4 regions of the Salaquimonas pukyongi genome follow, and region 3 is predicted to be linked to each of the others. Evidence: predicted binding sites of a transcription regulator. Region 3 holds the regulator's gene; each other region holds the start of a gene.
The links. The regulator LexA, encoded in region 3, represses DNA repair genes until DNA is damaged. The targets are predictions, from matches to a motif close to TGTTCNNNNTGTGTTCNG.
Positions count from the first base shown of each region.

Region 1: a site for LexA is predicted at 2,543-2,560, ahead of BVL55_RS01515 (DNA recombination protein RmuC). Genes of this name have one in related genera too.
Region 2: a site for LexA is predicted at 1,716-1,733, ahead of ruvC (crossover junction endodeoxyribonuclease RuvC). Genes of this name have one in related genera too.
Region 4: a site for LexA is predicted at 2,250-2,267, ahead of BVL55_RS01160 (YifB family Mg chelatase-like AAA ATPase). Genes of this name have one in related genera too.

Region 1 covers NZ_CP019044.1:288,522-294,134, forward strand. The annotation lists gene recR (recombination mediator RecR) at 1-410, shown strand, start outside; gene BVL55_RS01510 (glutamine amidotransferase) at 411-1,157, shown strand; gene BVL55_RS01515 (DNA recombination protein RmuC) at 1,270-2,502, opposite strand; gene def (peptide deformylase) at 2,648-3,289, shown strand; gene fmt (methionyl-tRNA formyltransferase) at 3,294-4,238, shown strand; gene truA (tRNA pseudouridine(38-40) synthase TruA) at 4,238-4,999, shown strand; gene BVL55_RS01535 (SRPBCC family protein) at 5,007-5,522, opposite strand; gene BVL55_RS01540 (ArsR/SmtB family transcription factor) at 5,515-5,613, opposite strand, start outside.
Region 2 covers NZ_CP019044.1:2,699,216-2,704,828, forward strand. The annotation lists gene BVL55_RS16285 (AbrB/MazE/SpoVT family DNA-binding domain-containing protein) at 1-167, opposite strand, end outside; gene BVL55_RS12915 (heme-dependent oxidative N-demethylase family protein) at 252-1,142, opposite strand; gene ruvC (crossover junction endodeoxyribonuclease RuvC) at 1,161-1,673, opposite strand; gene BVL55_RS12925 (sulfite exporter TauE/SafE family protein) at 1,811-2,575, shown strand; gene BVL55_RS12930 (DMT family transporter) at 2,598-3,512, opposite strand; gene BVL55_RS12935 (YebC/PmpR family DNA-binding transcriptional regulator) at 3,524-4,279, opposite strand; gene BVL55_RS12940 (GFA family protein) at 4,473-4,976, shown strand; gene BVL55_RS12945 (thioesterase domain-containing protein) at 5,025-5,613, shown strand, end outside.
Region 3 covers NZ_CP019044.1:1,828,506-1,834,118, forward strand. The annotation lists gene BVL55_RS08925 (IS1595 family transposase) at 139-1,005, shown strand; gene BVL55_RS08930 (hypothetical protein) at 1,102-1,752, opposite strand; gene BVL55_RS08935 (alpha/beta hydrolase family protein) at 1,835-2,263, opposite strand; gene BVL55_RS08940 (hypothetical protein) at 2,260-2,928, opposite strand; gene lexA (transcriptional repressor LexA) at 3,348-4,247, shown strand; gene BVL55_RS16505 (hypothetical protein) at 4,314-4,466, opposite strand; gene BVL55_RS16510 (hypothetical protein) at 4,789-5,037, shown strand; gene BVL55_RS08955 (P-II family nitrogen regulator) at 5,225-5,563, shown strand.
Region 4 covers NZ_CP019044.1:215,317-220,929, reverse strand. The annotation lists gene BVL55_RS01165 (PAS domain-containing hybrid sensor histidine kinase/response regulator) at 1-291, opposite strand, end outside; gene BVL55_RS01160 (YifB family Mg chelatase-like AAA ATPase) at 478-2,064, opposite strand; gene BVL55_RS01155 (hypothetical protein) at 2,307-2,687, opposite strand; gene BVL55_RS01150 (hypothetical protein) at 2,815-3,195, opposite strand; gene gshB (glutathione synthase) at 3,192-4,130, opposite strand; gene BVL55_RS01140 (YraN family protein) at 4,290-4,682, opposite strand; gene rsmI (16S rRNA (cytidine(1402)-2'-O)-methyltransferase) at 4,672-5,550, opposite strand.

The sequences.
Region 1 (5,613 bases), 1.5 Mb from region 3:
GCGCGGACCCCTGCACGATTTGCACCGATCCGCGCCGCGATGCTGCAACGCTGGTGGTGGTGGAGGATGTTTCCGATCTTTGGGCACTGGAGCGGGCCAGCGCCATCAACTGCCGCTACCATGTGCTCGGCGGAACGCTGTCCCCCCTTGACGGTATCGGCCCGGACGACCTCAACATTTCCGCCCTGATAGACCGTATCACGCAGGCAGGTTCGTCCGTCGCCGAGGTCATCATTGCGGTCAATGCCACGGTCGAGGGGCAGACCACCGCCCATTACATTACCGACCGGCTGGAAGGCGTGGACATCAAGATCACCCGCCTTGCCCATGGCGTTCCCGTTGGCGGCGAACTGGATTATCTCGACGAGGGCACGCTCTCTGCCGCCATCAAGAGCAGAAGCGATTTTTAGATGGCAAAACAGACAAAGCCCTTTCTGGTTCTGCAGCTTCGCCCGGAAACCGAAGCCTCCGACAACGAGTTCGAAGCAATTGTCAGAAAATCCGGCTTGCCGCCATCTGCTTTCGATCGCCTGCGGCTGGAACAAAACCCGTTGCCAGGAACATTCTCGCTTGATGACTATGCCGGTGTGATCGTGGGCGGCGGACCGGGTTGCGTTTCCGATCCGCCGGAAGAAAAGTCACCGGTCGAAAAACGCATCGAGGACACCGTGCTGTCTTTGATGCCGGAAATAACAACACGGGATTTTCCCTTCCTTGGCTGCTGCTACGGCATCGGCATTTTGGCGCATCATCTTGGCGCGCCGGTCGCCAAGGGGCGCTACAGTGAACCGGTCAGCGTCACCACCGCCCAGCTTGAAGAGGCGGGGAGCAACGACCCGCTGCTGGCCGGTCTGCCGCAAACCTTCGATGCCTTTGTCGGTCACAAGGAATCGGTGCAGGCCCTGCCGCAAGGCTGCGCCCACCTTGTTTCCTCGCCTGCCTGCCCCTTTCAGATGATTCGTTATGGCAAGAGCGTTTACGCCACGCAGTTTCACCCCGAGGCTGATGGCGATGTCTTTGAATTGCGGATCAACATCTACCGTCATCGCGGCTACTTCGATCCGCAGGAAGCCGACACGCTGATTGAGGCAGCCCACAAGGGTAATCCGCAGCACGCGGCAAAAATCCTGCGCAACTTCGTAGTCCGGTACGGTTGAAACGGGGTGTTTGTCTCCGGCTATGATTGGCGGGGCTTCCCTCGTCCTCCGTCCTTCGACAAGCTCAGGACCCGAGAATGACGAAAGAGGGAACGGCACATTGCATCCGGTCTCACTCCACGACCTTCAACCCGCGGCGGCTGGAGGTTTTTGCACCATCCCGTTTTCCGCTTTCCACGGCTTTGGCCTCGTCGAACTCCAGATCGATGATCCTGGTGCCGCGTTTTGAAACCTTGCCGGAAGAGGTCAGAATCTCGTCAACGTCTTTCTGCGCCTGGCCGAAATGGGTGGCCAGCTTGCGTACCCTTTCGTCGAGCCGCCCGACATCCTCCATCAGCCGGGCCACCTCACCCTGGATGAGATGCGCCTGTTCGCGCATGCGGTGGTCTTTCAGCACCGACTGAATGACCTGGATCGACAGCATCAAGAGCGAAGGCGAAACGATGACGACGCGCGCCCGGTGTGCCTTCTGCACCAGGGTTTCGTGCTTTTCGTGAATCTCGGCGAAAATCGATTCCGACGGCACGAACATGAAGGCGGTGTCCTGGGTCTCGCCCTTGATGAAATATTTCGAGTGGATCGCCTTGAGATGGGTTTCCACATCGCGGCGGAAGGATTGGGCGGCAATCTTCGCCCGCTCCGGCGTTTCCGCATCGCGGATCGCATGATAGCTTTCCAGCGGAAATTTCGCGTCTATGACCAGCGGGGGCGTGTCGTTGGGCATGTGGATGATTGCATCGGGCCGCGAACCGTTAGACAGCGTCGGCTGGAAGGCATAGGCACCCTGGGGCAATCCGTCCTCGACGATCGCCTGCATGCGCGCTTCACCGAAGGCACCCCGCGTCTGCTTGTTGGCAAGAATCGCCTGCAGTTCGACCACCTGTCCGGTCAGCGCCGTGATGTTGGTCTGCGCCGTATCGATGACGGCCAGCCGCTCCTGCAGTTTTGTAAGGCTTTCCTGGGTGTTTTTCGTCGTCTCGGTGATCGACTGGCCGATGCGCCCGGTCATCGATTCCAGCCGCTCATTGACGGTGCGTGCCAGATCCGACTGCCGCGAGGCAAGGTTCTCGTTCATCGCCGTCAGCCGCCCGGTCAATTCATTTTGCGTTGCCACCAGTTCCGCCATGCGGGCTTCGGCTTCCCGCGCCCGTTCGAGCGCTGCCGCTTCGTTGGCTGCCCGGCGTTTCGCAGTCCGCCAGGAAAGCATGGTCCATAGCAGGACGAAAAGGGTCAGCAGGGCGAGCGCGGCAAGTACTACCTCGCCGAAGGTGAAACTCCTCCCGCCAAGAACGAAGAGCGGCGTGGCGAACAGCGCGGTGAAATCAAATCCGTTTTGCGTTTCCATCACCGATGCCTAGCAGATTCGCAGCGCGAAAACGAACAAAAAGAACAAAACAGGAATACCGGGGAGAATTCGCGCCCATTTGGCGCGTTGACGCGGCAGGCCGGAACCCATATCTCAGGCACACATCCATAGAAGACAAGATGCAATGCCCGTCCTTGATATCGTAAACCTGCCGGACCCCATGCTGCGCCGGGTCTCAGCCCCGCTCGAAGGCTTTGATGAACGTCATCAAAAGCTGATTGATGCGATGTTTGAGACCATGTACGAGGCGCCGGGCATCGGCCTTGCCGGCATTCAGGTTGCCTTTCCCTATCGCTTGCTGGTGATGGACTGCGGCGATCCCAGGGACGAGGCCGAGCGTGCCGCGGAACTGGCTGCCTGGGAACAGGCCGTTGCCGAAGCGCAGGAGAAGGGCGAGGAACCGCCGGAGCGCCCGGAGCGCAAGCCGTCGAAAAAAGTTCCCCATGTGCTGATCAACCCGCGGATTGTCGCCGCCAGCGATGCGCTCTCCACCTATGAGGAGGGCTGCCTTTCGATCCCCGAATATTTTGCCGATGTGGAACGTCCCGCTTCGGTGACCATTGAATATACCGACCGCAACGGCAAGCCCGCGGTGATGGAAGCGACTGGCGTTTTGGCGACCTGTGCCCAGCACGAGATCGACCATCTCGACGGAAAACTGTTCATCGACCACATCTCGGCGCTCAAGCGCAACATGGTGGTCAAGAAATTCACCAAGATCGCCAAACAGGAAGGCCGGGACAACGTCTCGCCGCTGGTGTTGTAGACCGATGCCGCTTCGACTTGTCTTTATGGGAACCCCGGAGTTTTCCGTGCCGGTTCTTACCGCGCTGATCGGCCATGGCCATGATATCGTTGCCGTCTATACCCAGCCGCCGCGACCGGCGGGCCGCGGTATGGCAGAAAAAAAATCCCCCATTCACGAAACGGCTGAAGAATTTGCCATTCCGGTTTTTACCCCGAAATCCCTCAAGGGCGAGGCCGAACAGGCCGAATTTGCGGCTCATGAGGCTGATGCAGCGGTGGTTGTTGCCTATGGGTTGATCCTGCCCCGGGCAATCCTCGATGCGCCGTCCCTCGGATGCTGGAACGGCCATGCCTCCCTGTTGCCGCGCTGGCGGGGGGCAGCGCCCATCCAGCGGGCGATCATGGCAGGGGACGAAGAGACAGGCGTCATGGTGATGCGAATGGAGGAAGGCCTCGATACCGGCCCGCTCGCCATGGCCGAGAAAGTGGCGATCGGTCCCGACATGACGGCTGGCGAGTTGCACGATAGGTTGAGCGCCACCTGCGCCGATTTGATGGTTCGCGCCATGGGCGCACTGGAGCGCGGCCAGCTGGATACGGTGCCCCAGGCAGAAGAGGGCGTTACCTATGCCGAAAAAATCGACAAGGCAGAAGCCCGCATTGACTGGTCCGTGCCGGCCCGCCAGGTGCACAATCATGTTCGCGGCCTGTCACCCTTTCCCGGTGCCTGGACGGAATTCGAACTGGGCGGCCAGGAAGCCAAGAAACCGGTGCGAGTAAAGGTTTTGCGCTCGGCGATTGCACGGGGTTCCGGCGCGCCGGGAATGGTGCTGGACGATCAACTGACAATTGCCTGTGGCGAGGGTGCGGTGCGGCTCATGCGTGTCCAGCGCGCCGGCAAGGGCGCACAGGACGCGGCTGAATTCCTGCGCGGCAACCGGGTGGAAAAAGGTTCGGTTCTTTCCTGATGCCCCGCTACAAGCTGATCATAGAGTATGACGGTACACCCTATCATGGCTGGCAGCGGCAGGATGGCTTTTCCTCGGTTCAGCAGGCGCTTGAGGAGGCGATTGCCGAATTCGCCCGCCATCCGGTAACCCTGTTTGCCGCAGGCAGAACCGATGCCGGTGTACACGCGCTCGGTCAGGTCGCCCATGTGGACCTTGAAGCCGAATGGCGCCCGGGAAAAGTCTGCGAGGCCGCAAACGGGCTTTTGAAAATTTCCGGACATCCCGTTTCAGTCCTTGCCTGCGAAACGGTTGCGGCGGAGTTCGACGCCCGTTTCTCCGCCAAACGCCGCCATTACCGCTATGTCATTCTCAACCGCCAGGCCAATCTGACGGTCGATGCCGGCCGTGCCTGGCACGTGAAAAAGCCGCTCGATATCGATGCCATGGATGAGGCGACAAAGGTGTTGGTGGGCCATCACGACTTTACCACTTTCCGTTCCACCGATTGTCAGGCAAAAAATCCCGAGCGCACGCTGGACACCCTCAATGTTCGCCTTGCTGCCGATCGTGGCCCGGGCGGGCGGGAAATAGAGATTGTTACCTCATCGCGCGCCTTCCTGCACAATCAGGTGCGCTCCATGGCCGGTTCACTCAAGCTCGTTGGCGAGGGCAAATGGGGGCCGGATGATCTGCGGGCCGCGCTTGAAGCAAAGGACCGCAAGGCCTGCGGTCCCGTCGCCCCGGCCTGCGGTCTTTATTTCGAGCGGGTGGATTATTAGACACTCGCTAGCCATTGGCCGACTTTGGCCACTGGTCTTCACGCAGCACAGTGCCGGCTTCCAGCAGCGATTTCATGTTCGACAGCACTGCCGGCCAGCCTTCGCGCACGCCCTTGTCCATGTTGGAGCCCGGTTCCAGTTCGCTGTGGGTTACGGTCAGCCGCGTGTCGGGGCCGAGGGCCTCCAACTCATAGGTGACGAGCGAGCGCTTTGCTGGATCTCCCGCTTCGGATTCGAAGGCCCAGCTCCACACCATTCTGGCCGGCGGGTTCATTTCGATAACGTGGCCTTTTGTATCCACCTTGCCGCTGCCGTCCGCGCGTATGTGCTCCCAGGGCGCGCCTTTCTTCCAACTTGAAACGTTTTCATGGCCCCAATAGCGCCGTGTGAACTCGCCATCGATCAGGGCATTCCAGACCGTGTCCACATCAGCACGGATAAATATCACATAGACGAAATCCGGGGCGCAGGTTTTGCCGGTTGAGGCCCGGGTTTCAAAATCGGAGCTTGTGTGTTCAGCCATGGCGTTTGTGTTTCCTGTTCTGAAGATCGGTTTCGCATTGGGTTTTGAGATCGGCCAGCGCTTCAAGACGCGCATCCTCGAACTTGCCGAC
Region 2 (5,613 bases), 870 kb from region 3:
ATTGCCCGGTCAAACGCCAGTTCTTTTGCAGTCTTGTCTTCCGTCTTGCGCTCCAGCCGCACCGCATCGCTTTCCTCCACAAACTCGACTTCACTGCCCGGCCCAATGCCGAGGCGCTCGCGAATATGCTTTGGAATCGTAACCTGACCCTTTTCGGTTACGCGCATGGCAGTGCTCCGTACAAAGTAATACCTGCTTGGTATTACTTTCACAGAGAATAGAACAAGTCAAGAACAAACAACGTTGCCTTGTTACAAGACAGCGCTCGTTTCCCCAGCCAAGAGCCGGATTTCACCGATCAACCGGTCACGGCTTTCCGTGAGCCCCTTATAGGCAAGCTGCGCCGCATCAAGCTGCTCAAGGGAAGTGATGAACCCCTGGCAAATCCGGTCACGCTCCGGATGATTTCCAAGCGCTTCGAACGGGTCTACATCAATCCGTGTGGTAAAGAGAATGTCGCCGCTTTGCGGCAGTTTGCGCAGGGTCTGATATTCCGTCCGCAAAAAGATACCGGCATCAAAATCGCGCTTTTTGAGATGCTCGGCCGTCCGGTCATCATGAAACAATTCATCATCGGAATAGACCGACCAGTTCATCCGCCGCACCGGCTGTTCGACAACCAACTGATCGAAGATACGCTCGATCAGCATGGCATTGCGCGTGCCGGCAGCAAAGCCAGGTACCGGCGCATGAACATCCGCAATCACCTTGCCGAATTTCTCCATCAGCGACCAGGAGGAGGGAAAACACAGCGAAGCTGCCGCCAGCCGCCAGCCGACATCGCCCTTTCGCATCAGCACCAGATCTTCCTGTACCAGTTTCGATGCCGTTTGCAGCGGGGGCTCGTCTTCCAAAAGAAAAACCGTGTGGGTCCCGGCGCGAACCTCATTATCGCTGATAATGTGCGTATCGCGGTGATGCTCGCTCAAATGATCAAGCAACAGCGAAAGCACTTCCACCTGGGCTGGCTGTGTATCGCTTTCGGCTGCAAACACCTTGCCGGGATAGCGCTCACGCAACCGGGCCTTTTCATCAAGATAGGCATCAAGCTGATCGTCGACTTCCAGCCACTGCGCAAGATCGAGCGGCGCAAGCCCGATGCGAAACAGCGGATGGGAACCATCGTAGGGGGTATGCTTCATGAAATGCTTCGACCGAAATTACAGCGCTGCGACCCGGCGCGCCAGTGCCGCCGCACCGCGATTATTGGCATGGCAGATGGCGATTGCCAATGCATCCGCGGCATCATCGCTGTCAAAGTGCGCCTTTGGAAGCAGCGTGGAGACCATCATGCGAATTTGCCGCTTGTCGCCATGGCCGGTGCCGATCACCGTTTTCTTGACGGCATTCGGCGCATATTCTGAAACCGGCAGGCCTGCCAAGGCCGGCACCAGCATGGCTACGCCCCGCGCCTGCCCCAGTTTCAGCGTGGCAGAGGCATCGCGATTGACAAAGGTCGCCTCCACCGCCGCTTCCTGCGGCAGATAGGTGTGCAAGGCGGAGGACAGTCCGTCATGCAATTGGCAAAGTCTGGAAGCAAGCGCCAGCTTGGCATCGGATTTTACCGTGCCGGCAGCGACAAACCGCAGCGATGAACCCGTTACGTCAATAATGCCCCAGCCGGTGAACCGAAGCCCCGGATCAATGCCGGCAATGCGAATCGTTTCCGTCATTCGTGCACTTTAGCCCCTTTAAGCTCATCCTGCATCGAAAATGTGAACAAAACAGAAACAACCAATCGCCATCTGGCCACAGATTTCCTGCCTGTTTGGGCATGTTGCTTCGCGCCGTACCTGCCTACTGATGTCGTATGATGGCGCAATTGGCCGATCTTTATGCGTATTACGGTTACCAGATCATCCTGGCGGCCTGTCTGATTGCCGGTCTGGTTCGCGGCTTTTCCGGCTTTGGCACATCGATGATCCTCATGCCGGTCATTGCCGCCATTTATTCACCGCAGACAGCGGTTGTACTGGTGTTTTTGATCGACGCCACGGTTGCATTGCCGGTCGTCATTCCCGAGTTCCGGCGGGTTGAATGGAGAAGCCTGCTTCCCGGCTTTGCCGGTTTCCTGGTCATTCTGCCCGTCGGCCTTGCCGTGCTGAAATTCGGCGATCCTGTTGCCCTGCGCTGGGCACTGGCCTTTCTGATTTCCCTTTCAGTAGCCATTTTGTGGTCCGGCTGGCGCTATGAAGGCCCCCGAAGCCGAACGGTCGAAGTTCTTGTCGGCGGCGTTGCCGGCTTTACAGGCGGCGCTTGCGGCCTGCCCGGTCCGCCCGCAATCGTCTACTGGATGGCGGCTCGGCTGAAGGCTGCCATCGTGCGGGCAAACACCATGGTATTCCTCTACCTGACCGATTGCGCGCTGGGCCTGGGCCTCTTCCTGTCTGGCATTCTCACCGTGGACGGGCTGATCAAGGGGGCCGGCGCCATGCCCTTCTATCTTGCCGGGCTGCTTATCGGTGCCCGGCTTTTCGGCAGGTCGGGCGAGATTGCCTATCGCCGTGTTGCCTTCATCATCATCCTTGCAGCCGCCATCACCTCCCTGCCGGCCTTTGACACTGTGCTGCGCTAGATGTGGAGTCTCATAAGGTTGTTCACGCCGCCTCCCCGGCATCTGGCAGTTTGCCCGCCGGCTGAACCAGCGAAAGCCCCACAAGCATCAGCGCAACTGCCAGCCAGACCCAGGGCGAATAGCTCTCGCCTAAAAACACAATCGAATTGGTAATGCCGGCCAGCGTCACCACGTAGGAAATCTGCGCTGTAAACACCACACCCGCAAATCCCACCAGCCAGATATAGCCCGTATAGGCAACAAGGTGGGCAATCGCCGTTCCCAGCATCGCCCATTCAGGTGCCTGCCATGGTTTGAAAAGATCGATCCACTGTCCGCTTACAACCGTCAGCGGCGTTATGAAAACAAGTCCGATGACCGACGCTCCCCAAAGCGCAGCAAGCGGATTCAGCCGCCGCGGCGCCTGCATGGCAACGTAATTGCCTTCAATGCCGTAACAAAATGGCGCAATCAGCGCGACGAACACCCAGATCGCGAGCCCCGCTGCGGGCAGGCTTGCCTCCGGCAATGCAATCAGCAGCATGGCGGAGACGCCAAGCACGATACCCAGCGAGCGCGACAGGCGGAACCGTTCATTGCCCAGCAATAGCGCGATGATAAGCGAGAACATCGGAACGGTCGTGATGACCACCGCCATGATGCCAGCCGGCAACCGCGCCGCCGCCAGATAGCCGAACGAATTGGGCAGCACAGTGCCGATCAGCGCGATGCCGGTATAAAAAACCAGATGGCGCCGGTCGATCGGCACCGCGATCCGCTTTGCCGCAATAACCGCCCCCAGCAGCACAACCGCATAGAAAAACTGCCAGAAGATGAGGCCAAAAGGCTGATAACCGGTGGAAACGGCAACCTTTGTAAGCGGCTGCGTGGCACCCCAGGCACAGCCGAAAACCAGCAGGGCGGCAAAGGCAAGCAGTGTGCGGGAACGCTCAGGCATCCTGCCAACGGTCACGCGGACAGCTTTTCCATCTCCTCATCGGAAATGTCGAAATTGGCAAACACGTTCTGGACGTCGTCATCTTCCTCCAGCGCCCCTACCAGCTTCATAAGCGTGCCGGCCTTTTCACCGTCAACAGGCGTCAGGTTCTGCGGCTTCCAGATGAGATTGACCGATTCGGCCTCGCCCAGGCTTTCCTCCAGCGCTTTGGAAACGTCGCCGACATCTTCGAAAGCACACAGAATGGTGTGGCCTTCCTCCTCATCGCTTTCCACATCCTCGGCGCCAGCCTCGATCGCCGCCTCCATCACCGCGTCCTCGGACCCGGCAGAAAAGGGATATTTGATCTCGCCCTTGCGGTCGAACATAAAGGAGACCGAGCCGGTTTCACCAAGCGCCCCGCCAAACTTGGTAAAGGCTGCCCGCACATTGGAAGCTGAACGGTTGAGATTGTCGGTCAGGCACTCCACGATGACGGCAACGCCGCCGGGCCCGTACCCTTCATAGCGAATCTCCTTGTAGTCCTCGCCGTCACCGCCCGCACCCTTGTTCATGGCCCGCTGGATGTTGTCCTTGGGCATGGACTGGCCCTTGGCGTTCTGGATCGCCAGACGCAGACGCGGGTTCATGTCCGGGTCGGTCACACCGCCGCCCATTTTCACCGCCACGGTGATTTCCTTCGACAGGCGCGAAAACAGTTTCGAGCGGGCGGCATCCGCACGCCCTTTCTTGTGCATGATGTTCTTGAATTTCGAATGGCCGGCCACGGCGCACCTCACAGACCTTGATTACACAACTCAGGTTTGCTGGAACGCGAAAAACCTGATTTGGGGGACAAAAGCTGTCCGCAGAACCGTTGTCACGTTTTGCCTGAAAGCTCAAACGGTCCACGATGAAAAACCGCGGCGCTTATAAACGCCAAACCCGTTCCGCGTCCAGACAACAACAGGAAGAAGACAATTGGCCGGCTCACAATCCCTTCCACCCCTGCCCTGGCACGGCGGCTGCCAGTGCGGACAGGTGCGTTACACCCTCACGGACTTTCCCCTGACTCTCTACGCATGCCATTGCACCGAGTGCCAGAAACAGTCCGCCAGCATGCACGGTCTTTCCCTGCTGTCGCGGCGCAATGCGCTTGAACTCACCGGAGACCTGAAAATCTGGGCGCGGCAGACCGACTCGGGAAACACCACCAATTGCCATTTCTGCCCGCAATGTGGCACCCGGGTTTTCCACCAGGGTACCCACCGCAAAGACCCCGAGGCCGTGGTCAGCATCAAGGGCGGCTCGCTCGACAACATCCGCCTTCTGGAGTCTGTCGGTCACATCTGGCTGAAATCGGCCCAGGCAGGCTTCCGGGCCGATCCGCAAGCCTTGCGTTTTGAGGGGCAACCGGAGAGCTACGAGCCGCTTCACCAGGCTTTTGCCAGCCGGTACCGGCAGGCCATGCCGGATGACGGTTGAAAACTATCTGACATTTTGTCCATACTCGGAGGCCGGGAACCATTTGACATGCCGAGACCGCCTCCCATGCTGCATACCGTACTTGCCCGCTTAAAATTTACTGGCCGCAGCCCTGCCGGCATCCTGATCGCGGCCGCGCTGGCCACAGTGTTGTTTGGAGCCCCTGCTGCCAAAGCCAACCAGTCCTTTGTCCCCAAACGGCCCGGCGAAGTCATCTTCCTGCGCGGCCTGGCCAACATCTTTTCGCTCGGTCTGGACACATTGTCGGAGGAACTCAGGAGATACGGTGTCTACAGCTACGTGCACAATCACAAGGACTGGGACAAAATAGGCCAGCAGCTCATCGCCAAGAGCCGCAAGGGAAAATTGACCTATCCCATTGTCATCATCGGACACTCCCTGGGTGCCGGGGCATCGCCCAAACTGGCGACCATGATCGGCCAAGAGGGAATTGCCGTGCAGTACATGGTGATGCTTGATGCCGTGGAACCCCTGCCGGTGACGAATTACGTTGAAGACGCCATCAACTACTATCTGCCCAAGCGGCGCGGCCAGAACCTGATTACCGCCTCAAAGGACTTCGAAGGCGCCTACAAGAACGTCAACGTCAAGGAGCGCTTGCAGGGCATCGACCACT
Region 3 (5,613 bases):
TTGTCAATCGGTGTAAGCAATTGAAAAAACGTCGGAATTAAAATTTGTTCTCGTGGTGTTCTTGGCGACTCCGATCCGCATATATCCCCTTGACGTATGTAGCGCTAATCCCTATATATGGAGTACAGGAGATTGGCGATGTTTAAACCGATGAATATTCAGAAGTTTTTCGAGTTGTTCCCGAATGATGATGCCTGCTTGGAGCATCTGTTCAAGATACGCTACGGCACCGAACCGCGTTGCACGAAGTGCGGACAGGTCGGCAAGTTTCGCAAACTGTCCAAGATGCCTGCCTACACCTGTAATTGCGGCCATCACATTCACCCGATGGTTGGCACCCCGTTTGAACGGTCCAGAACCCCTTTGCAGAAGTGGTTCTATGCCATGTTCATCTTCACCACGACGCGCAACGGTGTTGCTGCAAAGGAAATTCAGCGCCAGCTTGGCGTGACCTACAAGACGGCGTGGCGCATCGCGCATGAAATCCGCAAGTACATGAACCAAGTGGACGGCGACGGTCCTATCGGCCCGAAGGGCATTGTAGAGGCTGACAAGGCGTTTATCGGCGGCAAGGACAAACAGGGTCAGGACGACAAATCGGTTGTTCTCGGCGTTGTGGAGCGTGGTGGCGATCTGGTCACTCGTGTCATTCCGAACCGCCGCGAGTATACCGTTGCCAATGCGGTCACTTCCCTTGTCCAGCGCGGCGCTAGAATTGCCACAGACGAAGCTCGCGCCTTCAAGAACCTTCCCGAATACGGATACCGTCACGGCACGGTCAATCACTCCAAGAAGGAATGGACGGCTGGACCGAATAACGAGGTTCATACCAACACCATTGAAGCTTTCTGGGGCTGGTTGAAACGGGGCGTCAACGGAACGCATGTCTGGGTATCTGAAAAGCATCTGCCGAAATACCTTGGCGAGTTCGAGTTCCGTTTCAATCTTCGGGATCGTCCCGATCAGATGTTCCCCCTGCTTCTGGTTTCTTTCCCCAAGCCATAGCGTTTAGGAGGCGGTTGAATGCCGCCTCATCGCCTTCCGCGTCGTGTTCCTTGGCGAACTGTTTGAGAAGCCCTTTCTTGCGGGCTTCTTCAAGGCTTAGATATCTTCCGGTGGACATAGCAACTCCAATGCTTTCCGGTTTATTCTTAGATCGCCGTAGATTCTCTGCTCTTGCCGATTGAGGTTGGCTTCTTCTGCTTCATGAGTATGAATGACCGGCGCGTCCTCGGATGAGTCCGCTATGTAAACATAGTCAAGCTTTATGTAGTTATCCCCCCAAAACCTTGACGGTATCTGCTTTCGGAAGTCCTGAAAACGATCCGGCAATTCAATAATTTCATACCCCCAAATTGGGATTTGCCCCTCAAAACCGATTTCCCGCAATTTTGCAGCAGCTTTGCTCCGCTTTGCATCAATATCCAAGTCGGGTGACCACTGGCCCGACAGCCTTTCTATGATTAGTTCGATTGCATCTTTTACAGAGATTAGATGCCGACCCGATCGATCAAAGAACTCCCAGCTTTCTCTGATTGTCCTTTCCTGTTTCACCACTGTGATTATCAGTCCGACAACCGCCCAGGTGATAATCAGGCCGAGCGCAATTGGTATCACAACCCACCAACTCATCTCCGGCCACCCAATCGAAGGAGAAACGAAGTTGTAGACTGTGATGATCCCAGCGAGTGCGCTAGGCAGCATAAACCACTTGCCGCCCACCGCCTTGATAAAGGCTTTGATGTGTTCCATCCCCTACACATGATACCAACCCTCGAAAGAGTCAAGCATACGTTTAGGGGATATATGCGCTCCGATCCGCATGCATTGGCTTTTAGCCAGCCAGCCCGCCGCCGAGGGAATGGCCGGTCAGGGTGACATCCTGGGCAATGCCGTCAAAGGCATCGGCGCCGGTTGCCGCTTCGTAGAACTCGAACGCCAATTCCGACTGGCCGGTCGGATACCCGCCGCCCGAAATCCAGCCATTCAGAACATCACTGCCCCCACTCTCCGGATCGGAAGAGAAAGTGTCGTTGTCCGTTCCCCGATAGGAAATGACCGTCTCGCCGTTCCACTCATAGGCGACCGCGTAGAATCCGGCGGCGACTTCAGGGTCATTCACCCCAGTGTCCGACTGCTGAGTAATGGTTGCTGTGCCGATTGAAGCTCCCAATCCGCCTAGACCTTCGATCCCCTCGCCATAACCGCGATTGTATACGTCCATGGAAAGGATGGCGTACATAAGATCAGGTGAAATACTCATTTGAAGCTCTCCGAAGTGAAATTGCCCGTAGACAATGAATTCGCAGACCGATTGGCCGCATCAATTCGCTCGTAACGTTGACCATCCAACTGGTTTGGCCAAACATCCTTCAGCCACCCCAGCACCTTCTCCACCTCGCCATCGGTGACGGGTTCGTCGGTGATTTCCAGCGTGACCGATTTCAGCCGGTAGCCGGGGCCGAAAGTCGCGGCGAGATCATCGGGATCAACCGCCTTGACGCTCGCCGGATTGTCGATGTTGGAAAACGTCACCAGTTGCGGGATGTATTTGCGCGGTACCGTGCCCTTGCGCCCGACCTGTTCCAGCGCTGCACCACGTTCCTCGAAGGGGGCCTTCGCCATGGCCGGATCGAGAACAACATGCTGGGCCAGCGTCGCAGCACCATTGATCAACGCAAACAAATAGCGGCCGCTCCCAAGCTCAACGACAGCCGCCTCACCACGCAAACCGTTGACGGCCCGCCCGCCCGGCGAACCGGGAACGAGCGTATCGTTTTTCCATGTCACCTGCTGAACGGCCGAACCGGACTTCTCGCCCTGCGGCGTTTCCACTGTCACCGTCAGCTTCTGGTGCCAGTTCCAGCTCTCGCCGCAGACAGAAAGCAAAAGTGCGGCAAGAAGGAGAACCGCCGTCCGAAGAGGCAACGAAACAGGCCACATTGGAGCACGCCCATGCATCACCCGAGCGCCTGCTTGACCCACCTGTGCCACATCTGCTTCCACTCCCGGCAAGAAAGCTCTCCTCATTGCGCCCACACCCCAACAACGCCCCTTGGACGGTACCGCCAGAAAACTCCCCACGAGCTGCAATCCGGCTTCCCGTCCACAACCTTTTCTTGCATATCCGATTCCCTGCCGATGCTTAAGGCTGTATTGGCGGCAAAACGGCGCTGTCACAATACCGCCATACCCCTTCCCGCCCGCTTAACGCGGCCTGTCGAATCCCGCGGAAAGCGGCAAGGAACGCATGAACACTTGCAGAACAGGTGCCGAACATGTTATGGATATGCAATTTTCCACCGCCAGATTCGATTATCGGGCGGATATCCAACGGGAGTCATGCCATGCTCACCCGCAAACAGCACGAATTGCTGATGCTGATCCACGCCCGCCTGCAGGAAGAAGGCATTCCCCCTTCCTTTGACGAGATGAAGGATGCGCTGTCGCTGAAGTCGAAATCGGGCATTCACCGCCTGATCACCGCGCTTGAGGAGCGCGGCTTCATCCGCCGCCTGCCCAACCGGGCCCGTGCGCTGGAGGTCATCAAGCTGCCGGACGGCTATGACCCGGCGAGAACCGCCCCGACGGCTTTCCCGGGTTCAGTTGGAGGCGCGGCAGGAGGCGCCGCCCCAGCGAGCGCCGCAAAAGGCTTCGGCGTCATCGATGGCGGCTTGTCCGGCGCCGCTGCCCAGGGCGCCCACAGCAACACTGGCGCCCACAGCAACACTGACAATGTCACGGAAGTCCAGTTCGGCAGCCAGCGCGGCGGCATTGCCGCAAGGTTCCGTTCTTCCGGCAAGGATGAGGCGGGCAATGCCCCCTCAAGCAATGCCCCGCAGCGGGGCATGGAGGAAGCCGCATCCGGTTACGACGTTCCCCTCATGGGCCGCATCGCCGCCGGCGTTCCCATCTCCGCCATCCAGCAGGTGACCGGCAACCTTGCCGTGCCGCCCTCCATGATCGGCATGGGCAGCCATTTCGCCCTGGAGGTTCAGGGCGATTCGATGGTGGAAGCGGGCATTCTTGATGGCGATACCGTCATCATCCAGGAAACGCCGGCAGCCGATGCCGGCGACATTGTGGTCGCGCTGGTCGATGAAGAGGAAGCAACGCTCAAGCGCTTCAGGCGGCAGGACGGAAAGATTGCGCTGGAAGCGTGCAATCCGGCCTATGAAACCCGAGTGCTGCCGGCAGACCGTGTCCGCATTCAGGGCAAGCTTGCCGGGCTTGTGCGCAAATACTGACGGGCCTGCAGGTTTTTTCCAGGGGCACAACGCCTGATGAGGGCGGGAATATCGGTTTCCTGGGGGTCAACTGCGCGAGAGGACGTAAACAAATCCGGAGGCTGCTACCAGCCCAGCGATGACCGTGTAGGGCACGCCGAACACGGCAAGCCCGGGCGGAAACACGCCCGCCAGAACGCCAATACACAGCAATACCGCAAATACGGCAATCAAACGCATGGGGCCTTGCCTTCCGGCTTTGCCGGCTTCGTTAAAGGCCACCTTCCCTTGTCCGCAGGCTTTTTAGCAAATTGAAGGCGCATTCGCATCAAATGCATGGCATTAACGTTGATGGGCAGGGTTAACCGGCCACAGGGGATAGCGGCAAAGGGGGTCGCCACTTCAAATTTCAAGCACGGACCCCCGCAAAGACAATTGCCGGGATGGGACCGCCCGCCCCCTGCTTTCGCGCCCGCCACATCTTCCCGCTTGCGATCCCGGGGCGCGCTCAACAACGGGGTGCCTGATTTTTGGGCTGACCTGCCCGAATGGAGGCAGTCAATTGCCTAAATTTTGGGCAGACCAACCCGAGCAGGCCACCCATGGCGGCGGCTGGATGGGACGGCCGCAAAATGATCAGGCCGCAAAGCTGAATATCCACAGCGCAAAACAACGCCAGCCAGGATGCGCCTTCCCTAATAGCTTGAAAACAAAAGGATTATTTTTGATGCCTTGCTTCGGATGGACGATTTCCCGGCTGCGGCGCCTGAAATTTCTGCCGCCGGCGGAAACTGGCACAAAACATGCTTAAGGGATGTTGACTGCCGCATCTGCCACACAGAAACTGCCGGTTTCGCGTTGCAGGCAGCAAGCCACAGGGACAACGCCGAAGGATCTGCCTGCAGGGGCATCTTGAAAAAACGCCACACACTTCTGCAATTTCCGGCCATGCCTGCCGCAGCGGGCCGCCGGTAAGGAAGCGACAGACGGAGAGGTACATGAAAAAAATCGAGGCGATCATCAAGCCTTTCAAGCTCGACGAGGTGAAGGAGGCGCTGCAGGAGGCGGGCCTGCAGGGCATTACCGTCACCGAAGCAAAAGGCTTCGGCCGCCAGAAAGGCCATACCGAACTTTACCGCGGCGCCGAATATGTCGTCGATTTCCTGCCCAAGGTGAAAATCGAGGTGGTGGTCGGCGATGGCCAGGTGGAGCCGGCCGTTGAGGCAATCCGCAACGCCGCCCAGACCGGCCGCATCGGCGATGGAAAGATTTTCGTCTCCCCGGTCGAACAGGTCATCCGCATCCGCACCGGCGAAACCGGCGAAGACGCGATCTGAATTCAAATTCCCGGCACCGGGCATCCCGTCCGGTCCGCCCAGCAATCAAC
Region 4 (5,613 bases), 1.6 Mb from region 3:
AGCAGGTGATCCGAACGGGGCCAGGAAGGCAAAAAGACCCGCAGAGCAGATGATGAAAAGCGGGAGCGCATGGTTTGCGACAAAGGCTACAGGTCGACGGGAAAGGCCTGCGGTCAGCGCCGGCCTTTGGCGTCTGCCCCGCCGGAAGCGGGCCTTGGAAGCTTGCGGCCGATTTTCAGCATGCGCAAATTCCATGCCGTCAGGCGAAGCGCCTGCGGCCGAGCCCCGGCGGTCTTCGGCGTGCTTTTTCTGCGGTGCCGCCGCGTCCTTTTGGCGTTCGTTCGCGCCCATCCGGCGTTCCCTTGTTCCCGGCATGCAATTCCTGCCCTGATCCTGTCACAACAGGCTGAAGATTTGCTTGAAAGACATGGTAAACGCCCACCGGGAGGCCATACGCGAAAGAGCGGCTCCGGCGTCAGGAAAACAGCCTGGCTGCCCGGCCCCTCGGCTATCGGGGCAAAAGCGGGTTTCAGCAGGTTACGCAGCGAGCGCCGGACGCTCGTTCAAGGTTCGATAGGCAATTGCCTCGGCCAGATGAATGCGGCCGACGGTTTCAGCTCCGTCGAGGTCCGCAATGGTGCGGGCCACCTTGAGAATGCGATGATAACCGCGGGCGGAGAACCGCATGGTTTCGGCGGCATCTCGCAGCAATTTTGCGCCGGCTTCATCGGGCGCTGCAATCAGTTCCGTTACCGCCGAACCGAGCGCGGCATTGGTCTTCTGGGCCGGGATGCCCCGGTGCAGGTTCAATTTGCGGGCAAGGTCACTGTCGCCGGCAGAGCGTTTGAGCAAGGCATCAAGGCGCTCGGCCTGGCATTTGCGGGCTGTCTCGATGCGCCGTGCGACCATGGCGCTTTCCTCGCCCCCGCCGGTCGTCATCATGTCGGCAGCGGAGATCGCCGGCACTTCGATGCGCAGATCAATCCGGTCCATGAACGGGCCGGAGACCCGTGCCTGATAGTCGGTGGCGCAGCGTTCGCCGCGGCGGCAGGTGTGGCCAGGCTCACCCGCCATGCCGCAGCGGCAGGGATTCATGGCCGCGATGAGCTGAAAACGCGAGGGATAGGTAACCCGGTAATTGGCGCGCACAATGGCAGCCTCGCCCGCTTCCAGCGGCTGGCGCAGGGAATCGAGAACCTGCGGCGTAAACTCCGGCAGTTCATCAAGAAACAGCACACCGTTATGGGCCAAGGACACTTCGCCGGGGCGGGCGCGCAGGCCACCGCCCACCATGGCTGCCATGGACGCGGAATGGTGCGGTGCGCGGAAGGGGCGGCGGTCGGAGAGCCGGCCTTCCGCCAACTCGCCGGCAATTGACCGGATCATCGAGATTTCCAGCAGTTCCCTGGGCGCAAGTCTTGGCAGGATGCCGGGAAGTCTTTCTGCAAGCATGGACTTGCCCGCGCCTGGCGGTCCGACCATCAACAGGTTGTGGCCGCCGGCAGCGGCGATCTCCAGTGCCCGCTTGGCGGTTTCCTGGCCCCGAATTTCAGCAAGATCGGGCAGGCTTGCAGCCGGTTCGCGAATGCCCGGTTTGGGCCGGGAAAGCACCTGTGTTCCACGAAAGTGATTGGCAAGCCCGATCAGGCTGCGGGGAGCAAGAACCTCCATGTCAGGATCGGCCCAGGCTGCTTCCTGCCCGCTGGCGGCCGGACAGATCAGCCCCTTGCCGAGGGCGTTGGCGCCGATGGCCGCAGGCAGAGCGCCGGCAACGGGCATCAGCGTGCCATCAAGGGAAAGTTCCCCCATCACCACATACCGGTCCAGCACATCGGAGGGAATGGCGCCGAGCGCTGCCATTAATCCCAGCGCGATCGGCAGATCGAAATGGCTGCCCTCTTTCGGCAGGTCCGCCGGCGCCAGATTGACCGTCACCCGCTTGGGCGGCATGGCGAGGCCGGAAGCATGCAGTGCCGACTTCACCCGTTCGCGGCTCTCCGCAACCGCCTTGTCGGGCAGGCCCACAATGGGCATCTGCAACTGGCCAGGGGCAACCATGACCTGAACGTCGACCGGCACCGCCTCAATACCGTGAAAGGCAACCGTCTGAACCCGTGAGACCATCTCCCGCCTCCAGCAAAGCAGTGCCGCCTTGCCCGTTGGCAATACAGGGCAGCACGCATGATATCCGATTGCGGGCGGTGGGTTATCCGGGACAGCAGTTTGGCTGCTAATGCAGGCTTCAACCCGGACGATTGCAATCCTATGCCTGCAACCTTAGGCAGGATTCTCGCCGGGAGTCAAGTCTTTGTTCTTTTTTTGTTCTTTCCTTTGCCGCTGCAGGCGATCCTGACAGCAGGGCGCCTTTACCGCTTGTAGTAGAGCAGACAGAAAAACTTGGTACTGCGAAGCGGAATAACCGTGCGCGAAATACGCTTCCAGTTTCCTATGTCGTTTGGCTTGAATTCCAATTGGCCTTTATAGACATTGAGATACCACTCGATATTGCGGTTATTGTCTTTCCATTCGATTTTTATCTGGGGATTTAGATAACGTTTTGAACGGTCCACTGTGCACTGCAAATTTGTTGGAATTTTTCCCTTCTTTTGCATCTGCCTGGCGACCCGCATCACCTTGTCCTGAGACATATAGGGATTGGCTGCCTGCGCTTGCCCCCCAACATCGGCAAGCAAAGCCGTCAGAACTGTAGCAATCAGAAACCCGGGAAGAATTGAAAACCGTTTCACAGAGAATTTCCCCACTATACTCATGATTCAGATTTGGAAATTTAGTTTCAGGTTGAAGATGTAACCAGGTTGCCGCACGGCATCCTTGTTTTTGGTGCGCAAAAAACGACGACAATGCAAGTTCTTTCTACCGCTTGTAGTAGAGCAGGCAGTAAAACCGGTCCGATCCTGTGGGAAGCACCAGGCGCACCACTTTTTTCCAGTCGGCGCCGGCGCTTGGGGGAACTTCAAGCTGCCCCTTGTAGACATGCAATTCCCATTCAACGTTGGCGGTGTTTTCCTGCCAGTCAATTCTGACAATCGGCGCAAACGGGCCTTCGGGCTGGCCGGCCCGGCAGGACAGGGAAACGGGGTATTTCCCCTGACGGCGCATCAGCTCCGCCTGCCGCATGATGCGATCAGGATCGCTGCGGTCAAAAAAGGCGAAAGCCTTGCCGCTGAAGGCGGGGGTGATGATGCCGGCGCAGGCCAGCAGGATACAAAACACGACTGTGGACAGTTTTTTCATTTTCTCTTTTCAATTGCATCCCAGATCAGTGCTGCAACATCGGTACCGGAAAACCGCTTCACCTCGCGAATACCGGTTGGCGACGTGACATTGATCTCCGTCATCCAGTCTCCGATCACATCAATGCCGACGAAGATGAAGCCTTCCTCCTTCAGGCGGGGGCCAATGCGGGCACAGATTTCCTTCTCCCGCGCTGTCAGCTCCGCATGTTCGGCAATGCCGCCAACATGCATGTTGGAGCGGGCGTCGCCTTCTGCCGGCACCCGGTTGAGGGCGCCCACCGGCTCGCCATCGACGAGGATGATGCGCTTGTCGCCCTTGCGCACATCCTTCAGATAGCGCTGGGCAATGAAGGGTTCACGGTAAAGACCGTCGAACATTTCCAGCAGGGAGGAGAGATTCTGGTCCCCTTCGGCCAGCCGGAAAACCCCCGCACCGCCATTGCCGTAAAGCGGCTTGATGATGATGTCGCCGAATTCATCACGAAAGCGCCGGATCGCGGCAAAGTCCCTGGTGATAAGTGTTTCCGGCATCAGATCGGCAAATTCCATGACCAGGATTTTCTCCGGCGCGTTGCGCACGGCACGCGGATCGTTGACCACCAGCGTTTTTGGATGCACGCGTTCCAGCAGATGCGTGTTGGTGATATAGCTCATGTCGAATGGCGGGTCCTGGCGCAGCAAAACGACGTCGAGCGATGACAGGTCGGTCAGTGCCTGCTGGCCCAGGGTGAAATGATCTTCCTTGACGTCACGTACATCGAGCGCCTCGATTTCCGCTGACAGGCTGCCGCCGCGCAGTTGCAGCCGGTCCGGGGTGAAGTGAAACAGTTCATGCCCGCGCGCCTTGGCCTCCAGACACAGAGCGAAGGTCGAATCGCCTTCGATGGAAATCGTTGAAATGTGGTCCATCTGGACCCCGACTTTGAGCGCCATTGCCTTCACCCGATCATTGTCTGTGAACTCCACTTAAAGGAATTCACAATGCGACGGAATTGTTGAAGCGGGAATCAGTAAACAAATCCTCTCCGTGCTGGCGTTTCATTTCTTCTAGGTTAACGCAGCTTCGGAAAAAACCGTTGCCTGTACCGATTTTCAGAATGCGTTTTTCAGATGAACCGGCCAGCGCCAGGGCCGAATGGCGATGATGTCAAAACGCAGGGAAAGCCGGTGGGCATCGCGGCGGGTTGCAAGCCAGTGATGGGCAGCGCGCCCGATCCGCTGGCGGGCCTGGTATCCTACCGCATCGGCGGCGCCTGCCACGCTGTCACGCGCCTTTACCTCGACAATCGCCACGAGATCCCCCTTGCGGGCAATGATGTCGATTTCACCCAGCTTGGTGCGATAGTTGCGCTCCAGGATCCGGTATCCCTTAAGGCGCAACGCAACTGCAGCCAAATGTTCGGCGGCAAGCCCGTAGCGCCGCGCGCGCCGGCGGTTGCGGCGGTGATGCTGAGCCGGCGCATCGGGGGCTTGATCACTTCCCACGCTTTGCTCCTGAAACATGCAAGGCAAGCTGATAGAGTTCACGCTTGGGCCGGCCAGTCAGGCGCGCTGCTTCGGCAGCTGCCCGGCTGACATTCATCGTTTCCAGCAATTCGCGCAGCACGGTTTCGCCATCGACCTGGGCGGAAGTTACAAGCGGTTTCACGAGGATGACAATCTCCCCTTTCGGCGGATGCTCGCGGTAATGGGCGGCAAGCTGAGCCAGCGGAGCAGAGCGGAATTCCTCGTGCAGCTTTGTCAGTTCCCTTGCGACACAGGCGCCATGATCCTCACCAAAAACCGCCGCCATATCCTTGAGCGTCGCAGCAAGTCTTGAGGGCCCCTCGAAGAATATCAATGTGCCGTGGGTTTGTGTAAACTCCGACAGCGTCGCCTGCCGGGCGCCCTGTTTGGGCGGCAGAAAGCCGGCGAACGTAAACCGTCCGGCAAAAAGACCAGAGCCAGAAAGCGCGGTCAGCGGTGCGGACGCTCCGGGAATAGCAATAACCGGCATCCCCTCCTGAAGCGCTGCGGCCACCAGCCGCTGGCCCGGATCGGAAATCAGCGGCGTTCCGGCATCGCTGACCAGGGCGACCGATTGCCCCTCACGCAGCAAAGCGATCAGCTTCAGGCCTTCCTTGTCTGCATTGTGCTCGTGATAGGGGCGCCGGCGGGTGGTAATGGCATAGCGGGAAAGAAGCTTGCCTGTCACACGGGTATCTTCGCATGCAATCACATCGCAGGCGGCGAGCGTTTGAAGCGCTCGAATGGTGATGTCGCCCAGATTGCCAATTGGTGTTGCAACCACATAAAGGCCGCTTTCCAGCGCTGGCGCCTCGAAGTCCTTGCCGTGGATGATAAATGTGGTCATGAAAATCCTGCGGTGTCAGCCGATCTGCGCACCAACCGCCGGAACGGCTCCGGCAAAGCCTGT